3 regions of the Diaphorobacter sp. MNS-0 genome follow, and region 3 is predicted to be linked to each of the others. Evidence: predicted binding sites of a transcription regulator. Region 3 holds the regulator's gene; each other region holds the start of a gene.
The links. Region 3 encodes sigma-54, which starts transcription at its own class of promoters, with help from an activator protein. Its sites were predicted from a motif close to TGGCANGNAANCTGCTTT; they were not measured.

Region 1 (6,864 bases), 880 kb from region 3:
CCGACATGCCAAGCGCTGAGCCACGCGGCCGCTCCCCCGGAGCACGGCGGAGGTGGCATATTTGTTGTGCTTCAGTTTTGATAGCTGTTGGCGCTTATCCAGCAAGCGCTGCAGGCCAAAATGACTGCAAAGGCGCGGTGTACCTGACTTTTGACACTGGCCACATGGGCGTTGCGCATCTGGTGGCCGAGGTGCTGAAGCGCCAGCAGGTAAAGGCGACCTTCTTTGCCGCAGACGAACCGACTCAGACGGGCGGCAGCAGCCTGGATGGCTACTGGGCGCCCTGGTGGCGCGCGCGCGCTGCAGAAGGGCACGAGTTCGCATCGCACACGCTGCACCATGTGTACTGGCGTGCCGACCAGGGGACGCCGCTGCAGCCGCGGTTCAAGGTCAGACCATCGGCCGGTCCTCAGGCAGGTCAGGACCTGACGATGACGGGGGCGCAATACTGCGCACAGATCGATGGCGCTGCGAGCCGGTTGCGTGTCCTGACGGGCCGGGAGCCGCTCCCGCTATTCCGCGCGCCGGGCGGCAAGACCTCTCAGCGCCTGCTGGAGGCTGCCAAGTCCTGCGGTTATACGCATGTGGGATGGAGTGCTGCAGGGTTCCTCGGGGACGAGCTGCCCAGCGACCACTACAGCAATACGGCCCTGCTGGAGCGTGCGTTGCGCACCGTTCGTGACGGCGACATCCTGCTGGCGCATCTGGGCATCTGGTCACGCAAGGATCCATGGGCACCCGCTGTGCTGGAGCCTCTCGTCAAAGGCCTGAAGGCGCGGGGCCTGTGCTTTCGCACGCTGCGCGAGCATCCTGTGTACGGAGCACAAGCGCAGAGAAAATGACACAACGCCCGGCTATGCTGCCGCGCACCCACGCAACGCCACGGTGACTCATGTCAGGGCTGACCTATTTATTCGATACCGCGCAGCAATGGCTGTTCGAGACGCTGGTACAGCCCGCGCTCTTCATGCTGGGCCAGGCCAATGTGCTGGAGGACGGTTATGCCGCCACCGGGTGGCTGCTGGTGGGACTGCTGCAACTGGGGGTGATGGTCGCGGTGATCGGGCCTTTGGAGCGTTGGCGCCCGGTGGAGCTGTTGCGCGACCGTGATGCCGTGCACGTGGACATGCTTTACACGCTGATCCATCGCCTGGGTCTTTTTCGCCTGGCACTGTTCTTCACCACGGAGCCTCTGTGGAATGCACTGTTTGGCGCCCTGCGCGCCCATGGCTGGAAGACCCTGCAGCTGGATGCGCTCTGGCCGGGTGTCTCCGACTTGCCCGTCGTGAGCCTGCTGCTATACCTGCTGGTGTTCGACTTCGTGGACTATGGGATCCACCGCGGCCAGCACCGCTTTGAATGGTGGTGGAGGCTGCATGCGCTCCACCATTCGCAGCGGCAGATGACGATGTGGAGCGACAACCGCAACCATCTGCTGGACGATCTGCTGCGCGATGCCATCATCGTGTTCGTCGCGCAGTGCATTGGTGTGGCGCCGGGGCAGTTTGTCGCCATCGTGGCCCTCACGCAGCTCAGCGAGAACCTGCACCACGCCAACCTGCGCCTGTGGTTCGGCCAGGTGGGCGAGCGCCTGTGGGTCAGCCCGCGTTTCCACCGCATGCACCACGCCATGGGCGTGGGCCCTGAAGCTGCACCTGGGCAGGGAACCGATCAGCACCTGCATGCGGCAGTGCCGGGGGGCAACAACTTCGGCGTGTTGTTGCCGTGGTGGGACATGCTGTTCGGTACGGCCAACTTCGAGCATCGCTACGAGCCCACGGGCGTGCGCGACCAGGTGGAGGCGGACGCGGACGGCCGCGTGCGTGATTACGGGCGGGGGTTCTGGGCGCAGCAGTGGCGCGGCCTGCTGCGGCTGGTGGGACGGGCGTAGAGAGCCGATCGCGCTATGCTCGCGCGCATGGGGCTTTTCATCGATTCCTTCTGGCGCGCAGTGGGCTATTGCCTGATGCCGCGCGTCATTGCGCTGTCGCTGCTGCCGCTGGTGCTGATCACGGTGGTGGCGCTGGGCGGCGGCTATCTGTTCTGGACAACTGCCGTGGCCTGGACGCAGACGGCGCTGGAAAGCTCCACCTGGCTGGGCCTGCTGTGGGGGTGGCTGCACAACTTTGGCGTGGATAACCTCCCCGTGGCGCTGGCGCCGCTGCTGGTGCTTATGGGAGCCACGCCACTGATCGTCATTGTCTGCGTGCTCGCGGTGGCGGTGTTGATGGCCCCTGCCATCGTGACTCTGGTGGCGCAGCGGCGTTTTGCGCAACTGCAGCGCAAGCGGGGCGGTTCATTCCTCGCCAGCGTGCTGTGGTCTCTGGGGTCGACCATCGCGGCGCTCATTGCGCTGGTGCTGTCCATGCCGCTGTGGCTGGTCCCGCCGCTGGTGTTGATCCTGCCTCCGCTTATCTGGGGATGGCTCACCTACCGGGTCATGGCCTTTGACGCACTGGCCGAACACGCGAGCAAGCCGGAGCGGCAGGAGATTTTCAAGCGCCATCAGCTCAGCCTGCTGAGCATTGGCGTGCTGAGCGGATTTCTAGGGGCCGCGCCCGGCATTGTCTGGGCGTCGGGCGTGGTGTTCGCAGCGGCGTTCCTCGTCCTGGTGCCGATCGCCATCTGGATCTATACGCTGGTGTTCGCCTTCTCATCGCTGTGGTTCACGCATTTCTGTCTGGCCGCGCTGCAACAGCTGCGCGAGCAGCGAGGCGAACGGCCGCCGGGCGATACGCCTGCAACCGCCGCGCCCGCAACGCCAGCGTCTTCTTTGCCATCCTCGTCTCAGCTGCAGGACAACCCATGACACCGGCTTTCGGCCTCATCATCGTTGGCGATGAAATCCTCTCGGGCAAGCGGGCGGACAAGCACCTCGCCAAGGTCATCGAACTGCTTGCGGCACGCGGGCTTGCGCTGTCCTATGCGGACTACGTAGGCGACGACCGTCCGCGCATCACGGCGGCGCTGCAGCGGGCCTTTGCCTCGTCGGACATCGTGTTCAGTTGCGGCGGCATTGGTGCCACTCCCGACGACCACACGCGCCAGTGCGCGGCGGCCGCATTGCAACGCCCGCTGGTCCTGCACCCCGAGGCCAAGCGCCTGATCACCGAGCGCATGCAGGATGTGGCACGGGAGCAGGGCGAGGCGTTCGACCCCGACCGCGCCGACAATCTGCATCGGCTGAACATGGGCGTTTTTCCTGAGGGCGCGCGCATCATTCCCAACCCTTACAACAAGATCCCCGGCTTCTCGTGTGACGGCCCTGGGGGCGGCATGGTGCATTTCGTGCCGGGGTTCCCGGTCATGGCTTGGCCTATGGTGGACTGGGCACTCCAGCATTACTGTGCCCGGTGGTTCAACCAGCAGCCGCAGATGGAGCGCTCCGTCGTGCTTTACGGCGCGATGGAAGCCGCGCTGACCCCGCTCATGGAGCGGGTCGAGGCCGGACATCCGGGGATCAAGGTGTTCAGCTTGCCGAGCGTGGACCATCCAGTGCACGGGCGCCATGTGGAATTGGGCGTCAAGGGGGCCGCTGCCTTGGTGCCTGCCGCGTGGCAGGCGCTGCAGGAAGGTTTGCACCAAACAGGTGCATCCATAGGCCCTGAAATGGTGCGCAAATGGTAAGAAGGCGGGCCACTTAAAATCCTGCACGCGTTTGGTGCGCCGTCGCAGGGCCCTGCGCCCGGCTTGCCCCGTACGGGTGTCCCCATTCGCTGGCACGCAAACTGCTTTTCTGTGCGCATCATTGTTGATGAGCACTTCTATCCCTGGAGAACCCTGATGGCCAAGACCGTTGCAGACGTGATGAAGATGGTGAAGGAAAACGAAGTCAAGTTCGTGGACTTCCGCTTCACGGATACCCGCGGCAAGGAACAGCACGTCACCGTGCCGATCTCGCACTTCGACGAAGACAAGTTCGCCTCGGGCCATGCGTTCGACGGCTCGTCGGTCGCCGGCTGGAAGGGTATCGAGGCGTCGGACATGCTGCTCATGCCCGATCCGAACACCGCCAACATCGACCCGTTCTTCGAAGAAACCACCATGATCATGGCGTGCGACGTGGTGGAGCCGGCCGACGGCAAGGCCTACGACCGCGACCCGCGCTCCATCGCCAAGCGTGCCGAGGCGTACCTGAAGGCCTCCGGCATGGGCGACACGGCCTACTTCGGCCCGGAGCCCGAGTTCTTCATCTTCGACGGCGTGCGCTGGAGCACCGATCCCAACCACACCTTCTACGAGATCGAAGAGTACGAAGCCCCCTGGAACACCGGCTCCAAGCTCGAAGGTGGCAACCGCGGCCACCGTCCCACCACCAAGGGCGGCTATTTCCCCGTGCCTCCGGTCGACAGCACGCAGGACATGCGCGCCGAGATGTCCCTGATCCTTGAATCCCTGGGCATTCCGGTCGAGGTGTTCCACCACGAAGTGGCCGGTGCCGGCCAGAACGAGATCGGCACCCGGTTCAGCACGCTGGTGGAGCGTGCCGACTGGACCATGCTGCAGAAGTACGTGATCCACAACGTGGCCAACGCCTACGGCAAGACCGCCACCTTCATGCCCAAGCCCTACCACGGCGACAACGGCTCGGGCATGCACGTGCACCAGTCGGTCTGGAAGGACGGCAAGAACCTGTTCGCCGGCGACGGCTATGCGGGTCTGTCGGACTTCGCGCTGTACTACATTGGCGGCATCATCAAGCACGCTCGCGCACTGAACGCCATCACGAACCCGGGCACCAATAGCTACAAGCGCCTGGTGCCGCACTTCGAGGCGCCGGTGAAGCTGGCCTACTCGGCCAAGAACCGCTCGGCCTCCATCCGCATCCCGTTCGTGGCCAACCCGAAGGGCCGCCGCGTGGAAGCGCGCTTCCCCGATCCGCTGATGAACCCCTACCTGGGCTTTGCGGCCCTGCTGATGGCGGGTCTGGACGGCGTGGAAAACAAGATCCACCCGGGCGAAGCCGCTACCAAGGACCTGTACCACCTGCCGCCCGAGGAAGACAAGCTGGTGCCCACCGTGTGCCACAGCCTGGACCAGGCGCTGGAAGCGCTGGACAAGGACCGCGCGTTCCTGACCAAGGGCGGCGTGTTCACCGACTCCATGCTCGACGCCTACATCGAGCTGAAGATGCAGGAAGTCACGCGCTTCCGCATGGCCGTGCATCCCGTCGAGTACGACATGTACTACTCGCTGTGATGGCAGGGGCTTAGGCCCCCGGCTGTTGTCAACAGGGCGGCTCCGGCCGCCTTTTTCTATGGGCGGGCTGCGTGCCGGGTGGACGGAGCACGGCAGCCCGTCGCACCAAAACCGCAGCGTTGGGCCGCCGCAATTGGCGGGTTGGAATGATTGGGGGATACTCACCGGCACCGCGCATGCCCGACGCATGCCATGTGAGGAATTCGATGAAAAGCACTTTGTTCGCCCTGACCGTTATCGCCGCCGTGCTGCAGCCCGCCTGGGCGCAGGACCGCATCTACCGCTGCGGCAACGAATACACCAACAACGCCACGCAGGCCAAGGAGCGCGGCTGCAAGCTCGTGGAAGGTGGCAATGTGACGGTGCTGCAGGGTTCGCGACCGGCGGCGGCCTCCTCGGGCGGCAGCGCCGGCGCTTCCGGTGCCAGCGCCAGCAGTTCGCCCGCGAACGCTCCGCGCGTGGGCGCGGCCGACCAACGTGCGCGCGACGCCGATGCGCGCGCCATCCTGGAGTCTGAACTGAGCAAGGCGGAAACCCGCCTGGCCGAGTTGCGCAAGGAGTACAACGACGGCTCGCCTCAGCGCACGGCGCTGGAGCTGCGCAACCCGCAGGGCTACATCGAGCGCACGGCCGAGCTCAAGGCCAGCGTGGCCCGGGCCGAGGCCGATGTGGCCGGCATCAAGCGCGAACTCTCGCGCCTGAACAAGTAAGCGCCGCGGTCCCTGCGTGCGGCACGAAGGCGCGATCATCCAAGAGCCCACCCCAACGGACCGCTACCAGGCGCTGGACCTCGTCTCCACGCTGATTGCCGTGCTGCACCCCGGCGGGGCGGCCCTCTTCGTCAACGCAGCGCTGGAAAACGCCCTGGGCCTGTCGCGCCGCACGCTGGAAGGCGTGGACTTCGCCGGCCTGTTCACCGATCCGACCATCCTGCAGACGGCGCTGGCCGGCGCGCGCGGGCGCGACTTCGCGGCGCTGCGCTTCGAAGCCGTGCTGCGCCGCTCGCCGCAGGAGCCTTTGCCGGTGCACGCCAGCGTGGCGGTGGTGGAGCACAGCGGCGACGTGATCGTGGAGCTGTGGCCCCTGGAGGCGCAGGCGCGCCAGGACCGCGAGGAGCGGCTGCGCGAGCAGGCGCAGGCCAACAAGGAGCTGATCCGCAATCTGGCGCACGAGATCAAGAACCCGCTGGGCGGCATCCGAGGGGCGGCGCAGCTGCTGGAGATGGAGTTGGAAAGCCGCGACCTGACCGAGTACACCCAGGTCATCATCCACGAGGCCGACCGCCTGCAAAGCCTGGTGGACCGGTTGCTGGCGCCGCACCGCCACCCGCACCTCGTCGGCGATGTGAATATCCACGAAGTCTGCGAGCGCGTGCGCTCCCTGGTACTGGTTGAGCATCCGCAGGGCCTGGCCGTGCTGCGCGACTATGACACCTCCATCCCCGAGTTTCGCGGCGACCGCGCGCAGCTCATCCAGGCCGTGCTGAACATCGTGCAGAACGCGGCGCAGGCGTTGCACGAGCGCATTGCCGCGGGCGACGCGGTCATCACGCTGCGCACGCGCGTGGCGCGGCAGGTCACGTTCGGGCGCCAACGCTACCGGCTGGCATTGGAATTGCATGTCATCGACAACGGACCGGGCGTGCCCGAAGCCATCAAGGAGCGG
Region 2 (6,864 bases), 1.8 Mb from region 3:
AACAGGTCGATGCCCGTGACCTTGAGCTTGGTGGAGGTGAGCGAGCCCTGGTAGCGCCCGATACCCCATTCCGCCAGGTGGTTGGCCAGCACCTTGCCCTGCTCGAACAGCGGCGCCACCAGCCCGTAGGCGATGCCACGGTGCGCCGCGCATTCGCCCACGGCGTAGATGCGCGGGTCGGTCACGGTCTGCAGCGTGTCGCTGACCACGATGCCGCGGTTGACGTGCAGGTGCATCTGCTCGGCCAGGGCCGTGTTGGGGCGGATGCCCACGGCCATCACCACAAGCTGGGCGGGCACCTCGCTGCCGTCCTTGAAGCGCACCGCGGCCACGCGGCCGTCGCCGCCGGCTACCAGTTCCTGCGTTTGGGCCTGCATCAGGAACTGCATGCCGCGCTCGGCCAGCGACTGCTGCAGCAGCTTGCCCGCCACGTCGTCAAGCTGGCGCTCCATGAGCCACTCGCCCGCATGCACCACGGTGACCTGCATGCCGCGCTTCATGAGGCCGTTGGCCGCCTCCAGGCCCAGCAGGCCGCCGCCGATCACCACGGCGTGCTTGTAGCTGGCGGCAGCGTCGATCATGGCCTGCGTGTCCGCGATGTCGCGATAGGCCAGCACGCCGGGCAGCTCACGGCCCGGAATGGGCAGCATGAACGGGTTGGAACCCGTGGCGAGGATCAGCCGGTCGTAGGGCGCCTCGACGGTGCGCCCGTCCTGCGCCACGCCATGCACGGTGCGCCGCGTGCGGTCCACATGGGTCACGGTGCACCCCGCGTGCAGCGTGATGTGGTGGTCCGCATACCAGGACCAGTCGTTGAGGACGATCTCCTCCAGCGTCTGCTCGCCCGCCAGCACGGGCGACAGCAGGATGCGGTTGTAGTTGGGGTGCGGCTCGGCGCCGAACACCGTGATGTCGTAGAGGTCGGGCGCGATCTTGAGCAGCTCTTCCAGCGCGCGCACGCCTGCCATGCCATTGCCCACCATCACCAGCCTGGATTGCTTCACCATCGTCTCCCCGGCGGGAATGCCCCGCGCAGCCACATCAACAAAAAAGGCGTCCGCACGCCGCACCGGGCAGGGGCCTGGTTGCGGGTGGGGACGCCTTCGTCCCGCGAGCCCTGCCTCCGCCGTTGGAGAGGGCACGCGCTGCGGCCTACCGTGGCCGCGCTGGCTTCAATGCAATGGGCGTGCCAGGGTGCGGCGGGGTGAGAGGTGTGCGCTCATGGGTTGGGCGAGATAGTCCGCTAGCGCTTGATGGGAAAGCGCGAGCAGCTATTGTTTTAGGAGCGATCGCGCGCTTCGCCGGGCGTGGCAGGCTGCGCACCGCCGTGGTGCAAGTGGCGGCGCGATGGTGCGGGCGCTGGCGTCCTGATGGCGCCCGGACCTCGTAGGGGATGTTGTGCCGGTGGTGCGGCCCCTGCGTGCGCGCCCGGTGCACCGCAATTGAACAAGAACAGCGTCCAGCGCTTGCCCCTCAAGCGCTGCCAGCGATGGAATCAGGAGCCGCCTGCCGGCGGTGGTGTTGGGTCCGTCCAGGCGCCGCCCAGCACCTTGTAGAGCGTCACGCGGTTGACCTGCTCGGCCAATTGCAGCGTGATCTGCGCCTGCTGTGCGGCATACAGCGTGCGCTGCGCGTCCAGCACGGCGAGGTAGTTGTCCGCACCGAGGCGAAAGCGTGCGTCCGACAGCTGCAGCGTGCGCTGGGTGGCCTGCACCAGCGAGCCCTGCGCCTGCAGGCGCTCGGTGAGCGTGGCGCGCTCGGCCAGCGCGTCGGACACCTCGCGGAAGGCGGTCTGGATGGCCTTCTCGTACTGGGCCACGGCGGTGTCGCGCGTCACCTCGGCCACGCGCAGGTTGGCCTGATTGCGGCCGGCGTCGAAGATCGGCAGGCGGATCTGCGGCGCGAACGCCCAGGTGCCGTTGCCGCCCTCGAACAGGCCCGACAGCGCATTGCTGGCCGTGCCCACCGAGGCCGTGAGCGTGATCGACGGAAAGAACGCCGCGCGGGCCGCGCCGATATTGGCCGTGGCGCCCTGCAGTGCATGCTCGGCCGCGCGCACGTCGGGGCGGCGCAGCAGCACGCTGGACGGAACGTCTGCAGGCACGGCCAGCAGCGCCGTTGCGGGCGCCGTGGGATCGGCCAGCGCGGGGACGGGGGACCGGGGGGCAGGACTGTCCGCAGTACCGGTGCCGGGAGAGGGCTGGGTTGCAGTCGTGGCCGGGCCCGCGATGGCCGTTTCCACGGTGGCCACGCTGGCGGGCAACAACGCTGGGGGCACGGGCGATCCCACCAGCAGGGCCAGGGCGTTGCGGCTGCGCGCCAGCTGCGAGACGAAGGCGGCCGCATCCACGCGTGCGGTGTCGGCCGCCGACTGGGCCTGCGCCAGCACCAGGCCCGAGCTGGCGCCCAGTTCATGGCTGCGCTGCGTGAGCTCCAGGGCCTGCTGGCGCGTGCGCAGGGTCTCGCGTGCCAGTTGCAGGCGGCGCGCGTCGGCGTCCAGCGTGAGCCAGGCGCCGATCACCTCGGCCACCAGGCTGAGCTGCACGCTGCGGCGGTTCTCCGCCACGCGCAGGAACTCCTGCAGCGCGGCATCGTTCAGGTTGCGCACGCGGCCGAAGAAGTCGATCTCGTAGCTGCTGAAGCCCAGTGTGGCGCTGTACTGGCTGGTGGTGTTGGAGCGGCCCGCGGCGGTCAGGTCGTCAGCGGTGCGGCTGCGGTTGCCCGCGCCGGCCGCGTTCACCGTGGGAAAGCGGTCGGCCTGCACCACGCCGTACTGCGCGCGGGCCTTGTCGATGGCCAGTACCGCCACGCGCAGGTCGCGGTTGTTCGCCAGGGCCTGTTCCACCACCGTGCGCAGGCGGGCGTCCTGCACGAAGTCTTGCCAGGCCATGGGGCCGCCGTCCGGCAGCGCCACGGCGCCGGCGGTCGGTGGCTGGGGCAGGGGCGATGCCACCGTGTCCGGCACGGGCAGCGGCGGCGCTTCGTAGCGTGGCGCCAGGTTGCAGCCGGCCAGCAGGGCGCAGGCCAGGGCGGCGGTCACAGGCGTGAAGGGATGGGGGCGCGTCATGCGGCACTCTCCGGATGGATGGGGGCAGGCTGGGCCGCGTCTTCCTGGCGCGAGCGGCTCTTGAACCAGCTGCGGATCAGCAGGAAAAACACCGGCACCATGAAGATGCCCAGCACCGTGGAGGCCACGGTGCCGCCCAGCACGGCCGTGCCGATGGCATTGCGCCCGCCTGCGCCGGCGCCCGTGCCCAGGGCCAGCGGCACCACGCCGAAGCCAAAGGCCAGCGAGGTCATGAGGATGGGGCGCAGGCGCATGCGCACGGCTTCCAGCGTGGCATCCAGCAGCTTGCGGCCCTGTTCCTGCAACTGCACGGCAAACTCGACGATCAGGATGGCGTTCTTGGAGGCCAGGCCCACCGTGGTGATCAGGCCGACCTGGAAGTACACGTCGTTGGCCAGGCCCCGCGTCCAGGTCGCCAGCAGCGCGCCCAGCACGCCCAGCGGCACGGCCAGCATCACCGACAGGGGCACGGTCCAGCTCTCGTACAGCGCGGCCAGGCACAGGAACACGAACAGGATCGAGATGGCGTACAGCAGCGGCGCCTGCGCGCCCGACTGGCGCTCCTGCAGCGAGGCGCCCGTCCATTCGTACGCAATGCCGGGCGGCAGGCCCTTCAGGATGTCCTCCACGATCTTCATGGCCACGCCCGAGCTGACGCCCGGCGCGGCGCTGCCCACCATCTCATAGGCGGGCGCGCCGTTGTAGCGCATGAGCTGCGGCGAGCCATAGGCCCAGTGGGCCTTGGAGAAGGCGCCGAACGGCACCATCTCGCCGTTCTTGTTGCGCACGGTCCACTTGCCGATGTCCTGCGGCAGCATGCGGTGCGGCGCGTCGCCCTGGATGTAGACGCGCTTGACGCGGCCGTTGTTCAGAAAGTCGTTCACGTAGGTGCCGCCCATGCCGCTGGAGAGCACGCTGTTGATGGCGTCGTAGCTCAGGCCCAGCGCGGCGGCCTTGCGGTCGTCGATGTCCAGGCGCAGCTCGGTGGCGTCGTCCAGGTTGGTGGTGCGCAGGTTGGTCAGCTCGGGGTGCTTGCGCGCCTCGGCCAGGAACCGGTCCTTGGCGGCCAGCAGCGCCTCGTGCCCCAGGCCGTTGATGTCCTTGAGCATGAAGTTGAAGCCCGCGTTGGAGCCCAGGCCGCGCACGGCCGGCGGCTGCGACACGAAGATGCGCGCGTCGCGGATCTTGGCCAGATCCTGGGTGGCGCGGTGGGCGATGGCCGCCGCGGACTGGCTGGCCAGCGGCCGCTGGTCCCAGGGCTTGAGGCGGATGAATGCGCGCGCCGAGCTCTGGTCGCCGTTCAGGCCCGAGACCTGGTTGAAGCTGATGACCTCGGGCACGTCCTTGAAGTACAGATTCACCTGGTCCAGCACGTCCTGCAGTCGCGCGTCGGTGGCTCCAGCGGGCAGGTTGACGTTGGCCAGGATGTAGCCCTGGTCTTCATCGGGCAGGAAGGCCGTCGGCACGCGGCCGATGATCCACCACACGGCCAGGCAGATGGCGGCAAAGATCAGCAGCATGCGCTTGGCGCGGTGCAGCATCCAGCGCACGCCGCGCTGGTAGCGCAGCGTGTTGGTCTCGAAGTGGCGGTTGAACCAGACGAAGAAGCGGTCGTTCAGCCCCAGCAGGCCGCGGCGCACCTGCGGGTCCTTGCCCAGGTGGGCGGACGGCTTGAGGATGCTGGCGCACAGCGCCGGCGTGAGCGTGAGCGCCACCAGCACCGACAGCGCCATCGCCGCCACGATGGTGATGGAGAACTGCCGGTAGATCACCCCCGTGGAGCCGCCGAAGAACGCCATCGGCACGAACACCGCCGACAGCGTGAGGCCGATGCCCACCAGCGCGGGCGTGATCTCGCGCATCGAGTGGCGCGTGGCCTCTTTGGGCGAGAGGCCCGACTCGTGCATCACGCGCTCGACGTTCTCCACCACCACGATGGCGTCGTCCACCAGCAGGCCGATGGCCAGCACCAGCGCGAACATGGTCAGCGTGTTGATCGAGTAACCCGCCGCAGCCAGCACGCCGAAGGTGCCCAGCAGCACCACTGGCACGGCGATCGCAGGGATCAGCGTGGCCCGGAAGTTCTGCAGGAAGATGAACATCACGATCACCACCAGCACCATGGCCTCGCCCAGCGCGGTGGCCACTTCGCGGATCGAGGCGCGCACGAAGGGCGTGGAGTCGGAGCTGACGAAATAGTCGATCTGGTTGGGAAAGTAGGGCTTGAGCTCCGCCAGCTTGGCGGCCACGGCGTCCGACACCGCCATGGCGTTGGCGCCGTCGGCCAGCACGATGCCCATGCCCGCGCCCGGGCGGCCGTTGAGCTTGGCCTTGACCGACAGGTTATCGGGGCCCAGTTCCACGCGCGCGACGTCCTTCACCGTGACCACCGAACCGTCGGTGGCGGTCTTGAGCACGATGTCCTCGAACTCCTGCACCGTCTGCAGCTTGGTGCGCGCGGTGATGGTGGCGTTGAGCTGCTGGTCGGGCACGGCGGGCAGCGCGCCGAGCTGGCCCGCCGAGACCTGTGCGTTCTGCGCGTTCAGCGCGCTGATCAGGTCCGACGGCATGAGCTGGAATTTCTCCATCTTGGCCGGGTCCATCCACAGGCGCATGGCGTAGAAGGTGCCGAACACGCGGATGTCGCCCACACCGTCCAGGCGGCCGATCACGTCCACGAGGTTGGAGTTCAGGTAGTCCCCGATGTCCACCGCGCTCATGTTCGGGTCGCCCGAGAAGAAGCTGTAGGTGACCAGGTAGTCCTGCCCGCCCTTGTTGACGAACACGCCCCGGCTCTTCACGGCATCGGGCAGGCGGTTCATGGCCGACTGCAGCTTGTTCTGCACCTGCACCTGGGCCACGTCGATGTTGGTGCCCGGCGCAAACGTGAGGGTGGTGGCCGAGCGGCCCGACGCATCCGACGTCGAGCCCATGTAGATCATGTTGTCGATGCCCTTGAGCTGCTGCTCGATGATCTGCGTGACCGAGTTTTCCACGGTCTCGGCCGAGGCGCCCGTGTACTGCGCGGAGATGGTCACGCGCGGCGGTGCGATATCGGGGTACTGCTCCAGCGGCAGCGTGAAGATCGCCAGGCCGCCCGCCAGCATGATGATGATGGACAGCACCCACGCGAAGATGGGGCGGTTGATGAAGAACTGGGCCATGTGCGCCTGACCTCGTGCTCAGCGGGATGCGCCGGGGCGGGCGGTGATGTCCACGCTCTGGCCCGCCGCGGGGGGGGCGCTGGCGGCGGGTGCTGGCGCCGCGGCGGCCGGGCCGTTCTTGGTGTTCAGGTCCACCACCTGGGGCGCCACCTTGTCGCCGGGCTTGATGCGCTGAAAGCCATCCACCACCAGGCGCTCGCCGGGTTGCAGGCCGCTGTCCACCAGCCAGCGGTTGCCCAAGGCGCGCGCCAGTTCCACGGGGCGCTTCTCGACCACGTTGTCGGCGTTGACCACCAGCACGCTGGCGCGGCCCGTCAGGTCGCGGTTCACGGACTGCTGCGGGATCAGCAGCGCGTCGCTGGCCAGGCCCGTGGGCAGCAGCGCCTGCACGTACATGCCGGGCATGAGCACGCCGTCGGGGTTGGGCACCACGGCGCGCAGCGTCACCGTGCCCGTGGTGTCGTTGACGATCACGCCCGCAAACTGCAGCCGGCCTTCGTGCGGGTAGTCGCTGCCGTCGTCCAGCCGGATGCGCACGCGCATCTGGTTGCCGTCCACCTTCTGGTAGCGGCCGGCCTCCCAGTCGCGCTTGAGCTGTACCAGCTCGGTGCTGGACTGGGTGAAGTCCACGTA
Region 3 (6,864 bases):
CAACCCGCTGGCCAAGAATTTCTACAACGGCGACTACATCCAGGACATCGCCGATGCCTTCCTCGCCAAGGCCACCGTCCAGGCCGATGACCGCGCGTTCACGGCCAATGGCGATGTCCAGGATTACGAGAACATCCGCCAGTTCGCCGTGGCCTACCTGCGCAATGAGCAGGACAAGGATCTGCAGGCCTTCAACCTCCAATTCGACCAGTACTACCTGGAGTCCAGCCTCTACGCCAACGGCCATGTGGACGCTACCGTGCAGCGCCTCGTCGCCAACGGCAAGACCTACGAGCAGGACGGCGCGCTGTGGCTCAAGTCCACCGACTACGGGGACGACAAGGACCGCGTCATGCGCAAGCAGGACGGCACGTACACCTACTTCGTGCCTGACGTGGCCTACCACATCCAGAAGTTCCAGCGCGGCTTCACCAAGGTGGTGAACATCCAGGGCACGGACCACCACGGCACCATCGCGCGCGTGCGCGCCGGCCTGCAGGCGGCGGACGTGGGCATCCCCCAGGGCTACCCCGACTACGTGCTGCACACCATGGTGCGCGTGGTGCGCAATGGCGAGGAGGTCAAGATCAGCAAGCGCGCCGGCAGTTACGTGACGCTGCGCGACCTGATCGAGTGGACCAGCAAGGACGCGGTGCGTTTCTTCCTGCTGTCGCGCAAGCCCGACACCGAATACACCTTCGACGTCGACCTGGCCGTGGCGCAGAACAACGACAACCCCGTGTATTACGTGCAGTACGCCCATGCGCGCATCTGCTCGGTGCTGCGCGGCTGGCGCGAGGACTACGACGTGGCCGCGCTGCGCGATGTGGACCTGTCGCCGCTGGAAGGCCCGCAGGCCCAGGCGCTGATGCTGCTGCTCGCCAAGTATCCGGAGATGCTCACCGCGGCCGCGGCCGGCAATGCGCCGCACGACGTGACCTTCTACCTGCGCGACCTGGCTGCCGCCTACCACAGCTATTACGACGCCGAACGCATTCTGGTGGACGACGAGACCGTCAAGCAGGCGCGGCTGGCGCTCGTCGCAGCCACAGCGCAGGTATTGCACAATGGATTGGCGGTGCTGGGCGTGTCTGCGCCAGCCAGAATGTAAGTGACCACTGATATGAAGAAACAGCAACGCGGCGGCACCATCGTGGGCTTCATCCTCGGGGTGATCGTGGGCCTGGGAGTCGCGCTGGCCGTGGCCGTGTATGTGACCAAGGTGCCCGTGCCCTTCCTGAACAAGAGCACGCCGCGTGCGTCCGAGCAGGACGAGGCCACGAAGAACAAGAACTGGGACCCCAACGCGCCGCTGTACGGCAAGAACCCTGTGCGCCCCGCTGCGCCGGCTGCCGCTCCCGCGTCCGACACCGCGACCGCAGCAGCCCAGCCTGCGTCGGGCTCGCGGGCGGCGGCCAGCCGGCCCGGCGCGGCACCGACGTCGGCCGACCCGCTGGGCGACCTGGCCCGCGCGAAGGCCAACGCGGCGCCCGCTCCCGCGACCAGTGCCGATCCTTTCGAGTACTTCGTGCAGGCGGGCGCGTTCCGCACCCAGCAGGATGCCGATGCGCAGCGCGCCAAGCTGGCCATGCTGGGCTGGGAGGCGCGCGTCAGCGAGCGTGAGCAGAACGGCCGCACGGTGTTCCGCGTGCGCGTGGGCCCGTTCGGCAAGCGTGACGACGCCGAGTCGCTGAAGGAAAAACTCGATGGCGCGGGGGTGGAGTCCGCGCTGGTCCGGGTGCAGCGCTGAACTTTTGCCCGCGCTGGCGCTCACAACCCTCCATACTGTCCAGGAGTGATCCCAACCTATGAAACGCCGTGAGTTTTCTCTGACCGTCGCCTCCGCGGCCACCGCCCTGAGCCTGCCGCTGGCGGCGCCCGCACTGGCGCAAGGCCGCCAGTTCAAGGAAGGCAAGGACTACGTCAAGCTGGGCAAGCCCGTCGCAACCGAGGCACCTGCCGGGAAGATCGAAGTTATCGAGTTCTTCTGGTACAGCTGCCCGCACTGCAATACGTTCGAGCCTTCGCTGGAGGCCTGGATCAAGTCGGCGCCTAAGGACCTGCACATCCGCCGCGTGCCCGTGGCGTTCAATGCGAGCTTCGTGCCGCAGCAAAAGCTCTACTACGCGCTGGAAGGCATGGGCAAGCTGCCCGAGCTGCATGCGAAGGTGTTCCGTGCGGTGCACGTGGAACGCCTGCCGCTGAACAAGGACGAGCTGATCTTCGACTGGATCGGCAAGCAGGGCGTGGACGTGGCGAAGTTCAAGGAGGTCTACAACTCCTTCACCGTATCCAACCAAGTGCGTAAGGCGTCGCAGCTGCAGGACGGCTACCAGGTCGAGGGTGTGCCCTCCATGGGAGTGGCCGGCCGCTACTACACCGACGGCACCATGGCGGGCAACATGCAAAGCGTTCTGCAGGTGGTGGAGCACTTGGTTGGCGTAGCGCGCAAGGGCTGAAGCGCCCCGCCGCCACCAGCGACAAGCGCGCCTACGGGCGCGCTTTTTTCATGCCTGCGCACCGGTTGGCGCGGCGGCATGGCAGCCGGTGGCAGGCCTGTACGGGTTGATGCGATCCACTGCGGCGGCGGCGCGCTTGCGTCAGTACAATGACCGCAAGATTCGTGCCCTCTATGAGAACCCGATTGCCCTTCCTCCTCCTGTCCCGCGCCGCAGCGCTGGCCCTGGCGCTGGCCGCATCGCCGCTGGTGCACGCCGAAAAAGCCGACCGCAACAAGCCCATGAACATCGAGGCGGATGCCCTGCGCCACGATGAGCTCAAGCAGACCAGCGTTTTCACCGGCCGTGTCGTCATGACCAAGGGCACCATCGTGCTGCGCGGCGCGCAGCTGGAGGTGCGCCAGGATGCCGACGGCTTCCAGTACGGTGTGGTGACGGCCGAGCCGGGCAAGCGCGCCTTTTTCCGGCAAAAGCGTGACACCGCGCCGGGCGCGCCCGACGAGTTCGTCGAGGGCGAGGGCGAGGTCATCGAATACGACGGCCGCGCCGACGTGGTGAAGCTCATCCGCCGCGCCGAGCTGCGCCGCTACCGCGAGGCCACACTGACCGACGAGCTGGCCGGCGCCCTCATCGTCTACAACAACCTCACGGACGTGTTCACCGTGGACGGGCAGAAGACCGCGCCCGCTGGCGCCACTGCCGGCACGCCGGGCGGCCGGGTGCGGGCGGTGCTCGCGCCCAAGGAGCCTGCATCGGGCACCAGCGCCACGCCGCCCGTGCGCACCGAGCCGCCCGCGCTGCGTACTAGCCCCAGCCTGGACGGCGCGAAGTGAGCGCGGGCTTGGACGATGCGCGCATGAGCGAAGGCGTCAGCCGCCTGGAGGCGCTGCACCTGGAGAAGTCCTACGGCAGCCGCAAGGTGGTCAAGGACGTGTCCGTGGTCGTGCAAAAGGGCGAGGTGGTGGGCCTATTGGGCCCCAACGGCGCCGGCAAGACCACGTCGTTCTACATGATCGTCGGCCTGGTGCGCAGCGATGGCGGCCGCATCAGCATCGACGGGCAGGACGTGACGGACATGCCCATCCACCGGCGCTCGCGGCTGGGCCTGTCGTACCTGCCGCAGGAAGCCTCGATCTTTCGCAAGCTCAATGTCGAAGACAACGTGCGCGCGGTGCTGGAGCTGCAGACCGACGAGGCCGGCCGCTCCCTGCCGCGCGCCGAGGTGGAGCGGCGCCTGACCGCGCTGCTGCAGGAACTGCGCGTGGACCACCTGCGCAAGTCGCCTGCACTGGCGCTGTCGGGCGGCGAGCGCCGGCGCGTGGAGATCGCGCGCGCGCTGGCCACGCAGCCGCGCTTCATCCTGCTGGACGAACCCTTCGCCGGCATCGACCCGATCGCCGTGATCGAGATCCAGCGCATCATTGGCTTTCTCAAGGCGCGCGGCATTGGCGTGCTGATCACCGACCACAACGTGCGTGAGACGCTGGGCATCTGCGACCACGCCTTCATCATCAGCGACGGCCAGGTGCTGGCACAGGGCACGCCGTCGGACATCGTCGACAACGCGGAAGTGCGCCGGGTGTACCTGGGCGAGCACTTCCGCATGTGAGAGTGATGGGCGACCACGGCACGATGCAGGACCAGACAGCGGGTTGCAGGCCATGAAGCCCGGCCTGTCGCTGCGCGTCTCGCAGCACCTGGCGCTCACGCCGCAGCTGCAGCAGTCGATCCGCCTGCTGCAGCTGTCCACGCTGGAGCTGGCCCAGGAGGTCGAGCAGATGCTCGACGAGAACCCCTTCCTGGAGCGCACGCTGGAAGAGGCCCCGCGCGAGGAGTTCGGCCTGGCCCAGGCTGATGCGCCGGTGAGCGAGCAAGACCGCGAAGCCGAGGATGCTATTTATTCAGGAGCTGTCAGCGCAGGACAGGAAAGCGCTACAAGCCAAAATGATGCAGAAACCTCCACCGCCGAAACGACGGCCGAACCCGCGGACTGGGAAGGCGACGGCTCGGTAGACCTGGCGCCCGACGACAGCGAGTGGGGCGGCGACGCCCCGGCGCGCAACGGTGCCGGCGCGGGGAGCGACGACGAGGTGGACGCCACCGAGCTGGCCCGCAGCCAGGAGTCGCTCACGGCCTTCCTGCACCGCCAGGCGCTGGCGCTGCGCCTGTCCGAGCTGGACATGGCCGCGCTGCGCTTCCTCATCGAATCGCTGAACGACGACGGCTACCTGGACGAGTCGCTGCAGGACCTGGCCGCCAGCCTGGCGGGCACCGAAGACCCCGAGCAACTCGATGAATTGGTGCACCGCTTCACCGTGGCGCTGCGCCTGCTGCAAAGCCTGGAGCCCGCGGGCGTGGGCGCGCGCGGACTGGCCGAATGCCTCACGCTGCAGTTGCGTGCGATGGACCAGGACGAAGAGGGCGACCCCGACGTGATCCAGGCCGCGCTGGCCATCTGCGGCCAGCCGCTGGACCTGCTGGCCAAGCGCGACGTGCGCCGCCTGGCGCAGGCCTGCGGCACCAGCGAAGAGCGCACGCGCGCCGCGATGGCCTTGATCGCGCGGCTGGAGCCACGCCCGGGCAGGCGCTTTGCCGACGTGGACCGCAACATCATCGTGCCCGACGTGATCGTCAAGAAAACCGGCCGCGGCGGACAGCAGAACTTCAGCGTGCAGCTCAACCCGGACGTGATGCCGCGCCTGCGCGTGCACGACATCTACGCCGGTGCGTTGCGCGGCGGCCGTGGCGAAGGCCACCAGGCGCTGCAGGCACGGCTGCAGGAGGCGCGCTGGTTCATCAAGAACATCCAGCAGCGTTTTGACACCATCCTGCGCGTGTCGCGCGCCATCGTGGAGCGGCAGAAGAACTTCTTCGTGCATGGCGAACTGGCCATGCGCCCGCTGGTGCTGCGCGACATTGCCGATGAACTGGGCCTGCACGAGTCCACCATCAGCCGCGTGACCACCGCCAAGTACATGGCCACGCCGCAAGGCACCTACGAACTCAAGTATTTCTTCGGCTCGGGGCTGGGCACCGAAACCGGCGGCAACGCCTCCAGCACGGCCGTGCGCGCGCTCATCAAGCAGTTCATCGCGGCCGAGAACCCGCACAAGCCGCTGTCGGACAGCCAGATCGCCGAGATGCTCAAGGAGCAGGGCATTGAATGTGCGCGCCGCACCGTGGCCAAATACCGTGAGGCGCTCAAGATCGCCCCGGCCAACCTCCGCAAGGCACTTTGAACCATGGCACGCGTCGTCTTCGACCTTCCCCCGCACTTCGGCTTCAGTACCGAGCTGCAGATCTACATCAGCCATGTCAACCAGGGCGGGCACCTGGACAACGCGCAGTTGCTCAGCCTCGTGTCCGAGGCGCGCGTGCGTTTCTTCAAGTCGCTGGGCTACCCCGAGGCCGACGTGGCGGGCCTGTCCACCGTGGTGGGCGACATCGTGGCGCAGTACAAGTCCGAGGCGTTCCACGGCGAGACGCTGCGCGTGGAGATGACGCCGCAGGACTTCAACCGCTACGGCTTCGACCTCGTCTTCCGGTTGACCGAGAAGAGCCAGGGGCGCGAGATCGCGCGCGGCAAGACCGGCATCGTCTTCATCGACCGTGCGGCCCGCAAGCCCGCACCCATTCCTGAATCCGTGCTCCAGCCATTGCTGCAGCGCGCAGCACAGCCGCAATGAACCAGCTTCAACTCTTTTTGCCCTGCGCCGCTGGCGTGGAGGGCTACCTAGCCGACGAGGTGCACAGCCTCACGGGGCTGGCCGGGCAGGACCTGCTCGTGGGCCGCGCGGGCGTGCTGCTGCGCGCCTCCTGGCGCGACGCGCTGCGCCTGAACCTGCACAGCCGCCTGGCGCAACGCGTGCTGGTGCAACTGGCCGAGCGGCCCTACCGCAACGAGGACGACATCTATGCCGCCGCGGCCGACGTGGCCTGGGAGATCTGGTTCACCCCGCGCCAGAGCTTCAAGGTGGAGGTGACGGCGCAGCACAGCCCGCTCAAGAGCCTGAACTTCGCCGCGCTGCGCGTGAAGGATGCCGTGGCCGACCGCTTCCGCGCCAAGGCCGGCGTGCGCCCCGACGTGCAGACGCAGTGGCCCGACGTGCGCGTGCACCTGCACCTGACCAGCGACCGCGCCCAGATCTACATCGACACCTCGGGCGAGCCGCTGTTCAAACGCGGCTGGCGCGAGGACAAGGGCGACGCGCCGCTCAAGGAAACGCTGGCCGCCGCCATGATCGCCGCCACCGGCTGGGACCCGCATGGCGAGCAGCCGCTGCCGCTGTACGACCCCTGCTGCGGCAGCGGCACCGTGGTCATCGAGGCCGCGCAGATCGCCTGCCGCATCGCGCCGGGCCTGCAGCGGCGCTTTGCCTTCGAGAAGCTATTGCCGCACCAGGCG

Region 1: a site for sigma-54 is predicted at 3,718-3,735, ahead of glnA (type I glutamate--ammonia ligase). Genes of this name have one in related genera too.
Region 2: a site for sigma-54 is predicted at 1,175-1,192, ahead of nirB (nitrite reductase large subunit NirB). Genes of this name have one in related genera too.

What each region holds. Positions count from the first base shown of each region.
Region 1 is NZ_CP080761.1:1,271,160-1,278,023, forward strand. Features, by position in the region: gene K2L43_RS06075 (beta-propeller fold lactonase family protein) at 1-19, shown strand, start outside; gene K2L43_RS06080 (polysaccharide deacetylase family protein) at 6-842, shown strand; gene K2L43_RS06085 (sterol desaturase family protein) at 893-1,891, shown strand; gene K2L43_RS06090 (EI24 domain-containing protein) at 1,919-2,809, shown strand; gene K2L43_RS06095 (molybdopterin-binding protein) at 2,806-3,627, shown strand; gene glnA (type I glutamate--ammonia ligase) at 3,784-5,199, shown strand; gene K2L43_RS06105 (hypothetical protein) at 5,406-5,909, shown strand; gene glnL (nitrogen regulation protein NR(II)) at 5,944-6,864, shown strand, end outside.
Region 2 is NZ_CP080761.1:2,546,004-2,552,867, reverse strand. Features, by position in the region: gene nirB (nitrite reductase large subunit NirB) at 1-1,007, opposite strand, end outside; gene K2L43_RS12130 (efflux transporter outer membrane subunit) at 1,496-3,067, opposite strand; gene K2L43_RS12125 (efflux RND transporter permease subunit) at 3,064-6,231, opposite strand; gene K2L43_RS12120 (efflux RND transporter periplasmic adaptor subunit) at 6,250-6,864, opposite strand, start outside.
Region 3 is NZ_CP080761.1:390,452-397,315, forward strand. Features, by position in the region: gene argS (arginine--tRNA ligase) at 1-1,111, shown strand, start outside; gene K2L43_RS01900 (SPOR domain-containing protein) at 1,124-1,750, shown strand; gene K2L43_RS01905 (thiol:disulfide interchange protein DsbA/DsbL) at 1,809-2,459, shown strand; gene lptA (lipopolysaccharide transport periplasmic protein LptA) at 2,633-3,292, shown strand; gene lptB (LPS export ABC transporter ATP-binding protein) at 3,316-4,068, shown strand; gene K2L43_RS01920 (RNA polymerase factor sigma-54) at 4,121-5,698, shown strand; gene K2L43_RS01925 (thioesterase family protein) at 5,702-6,145, shown strand; gene K2L43_RS01930 (class I SAM-dependent RNA methyltransferase) at 6,142-6,864, shown strand, end outside.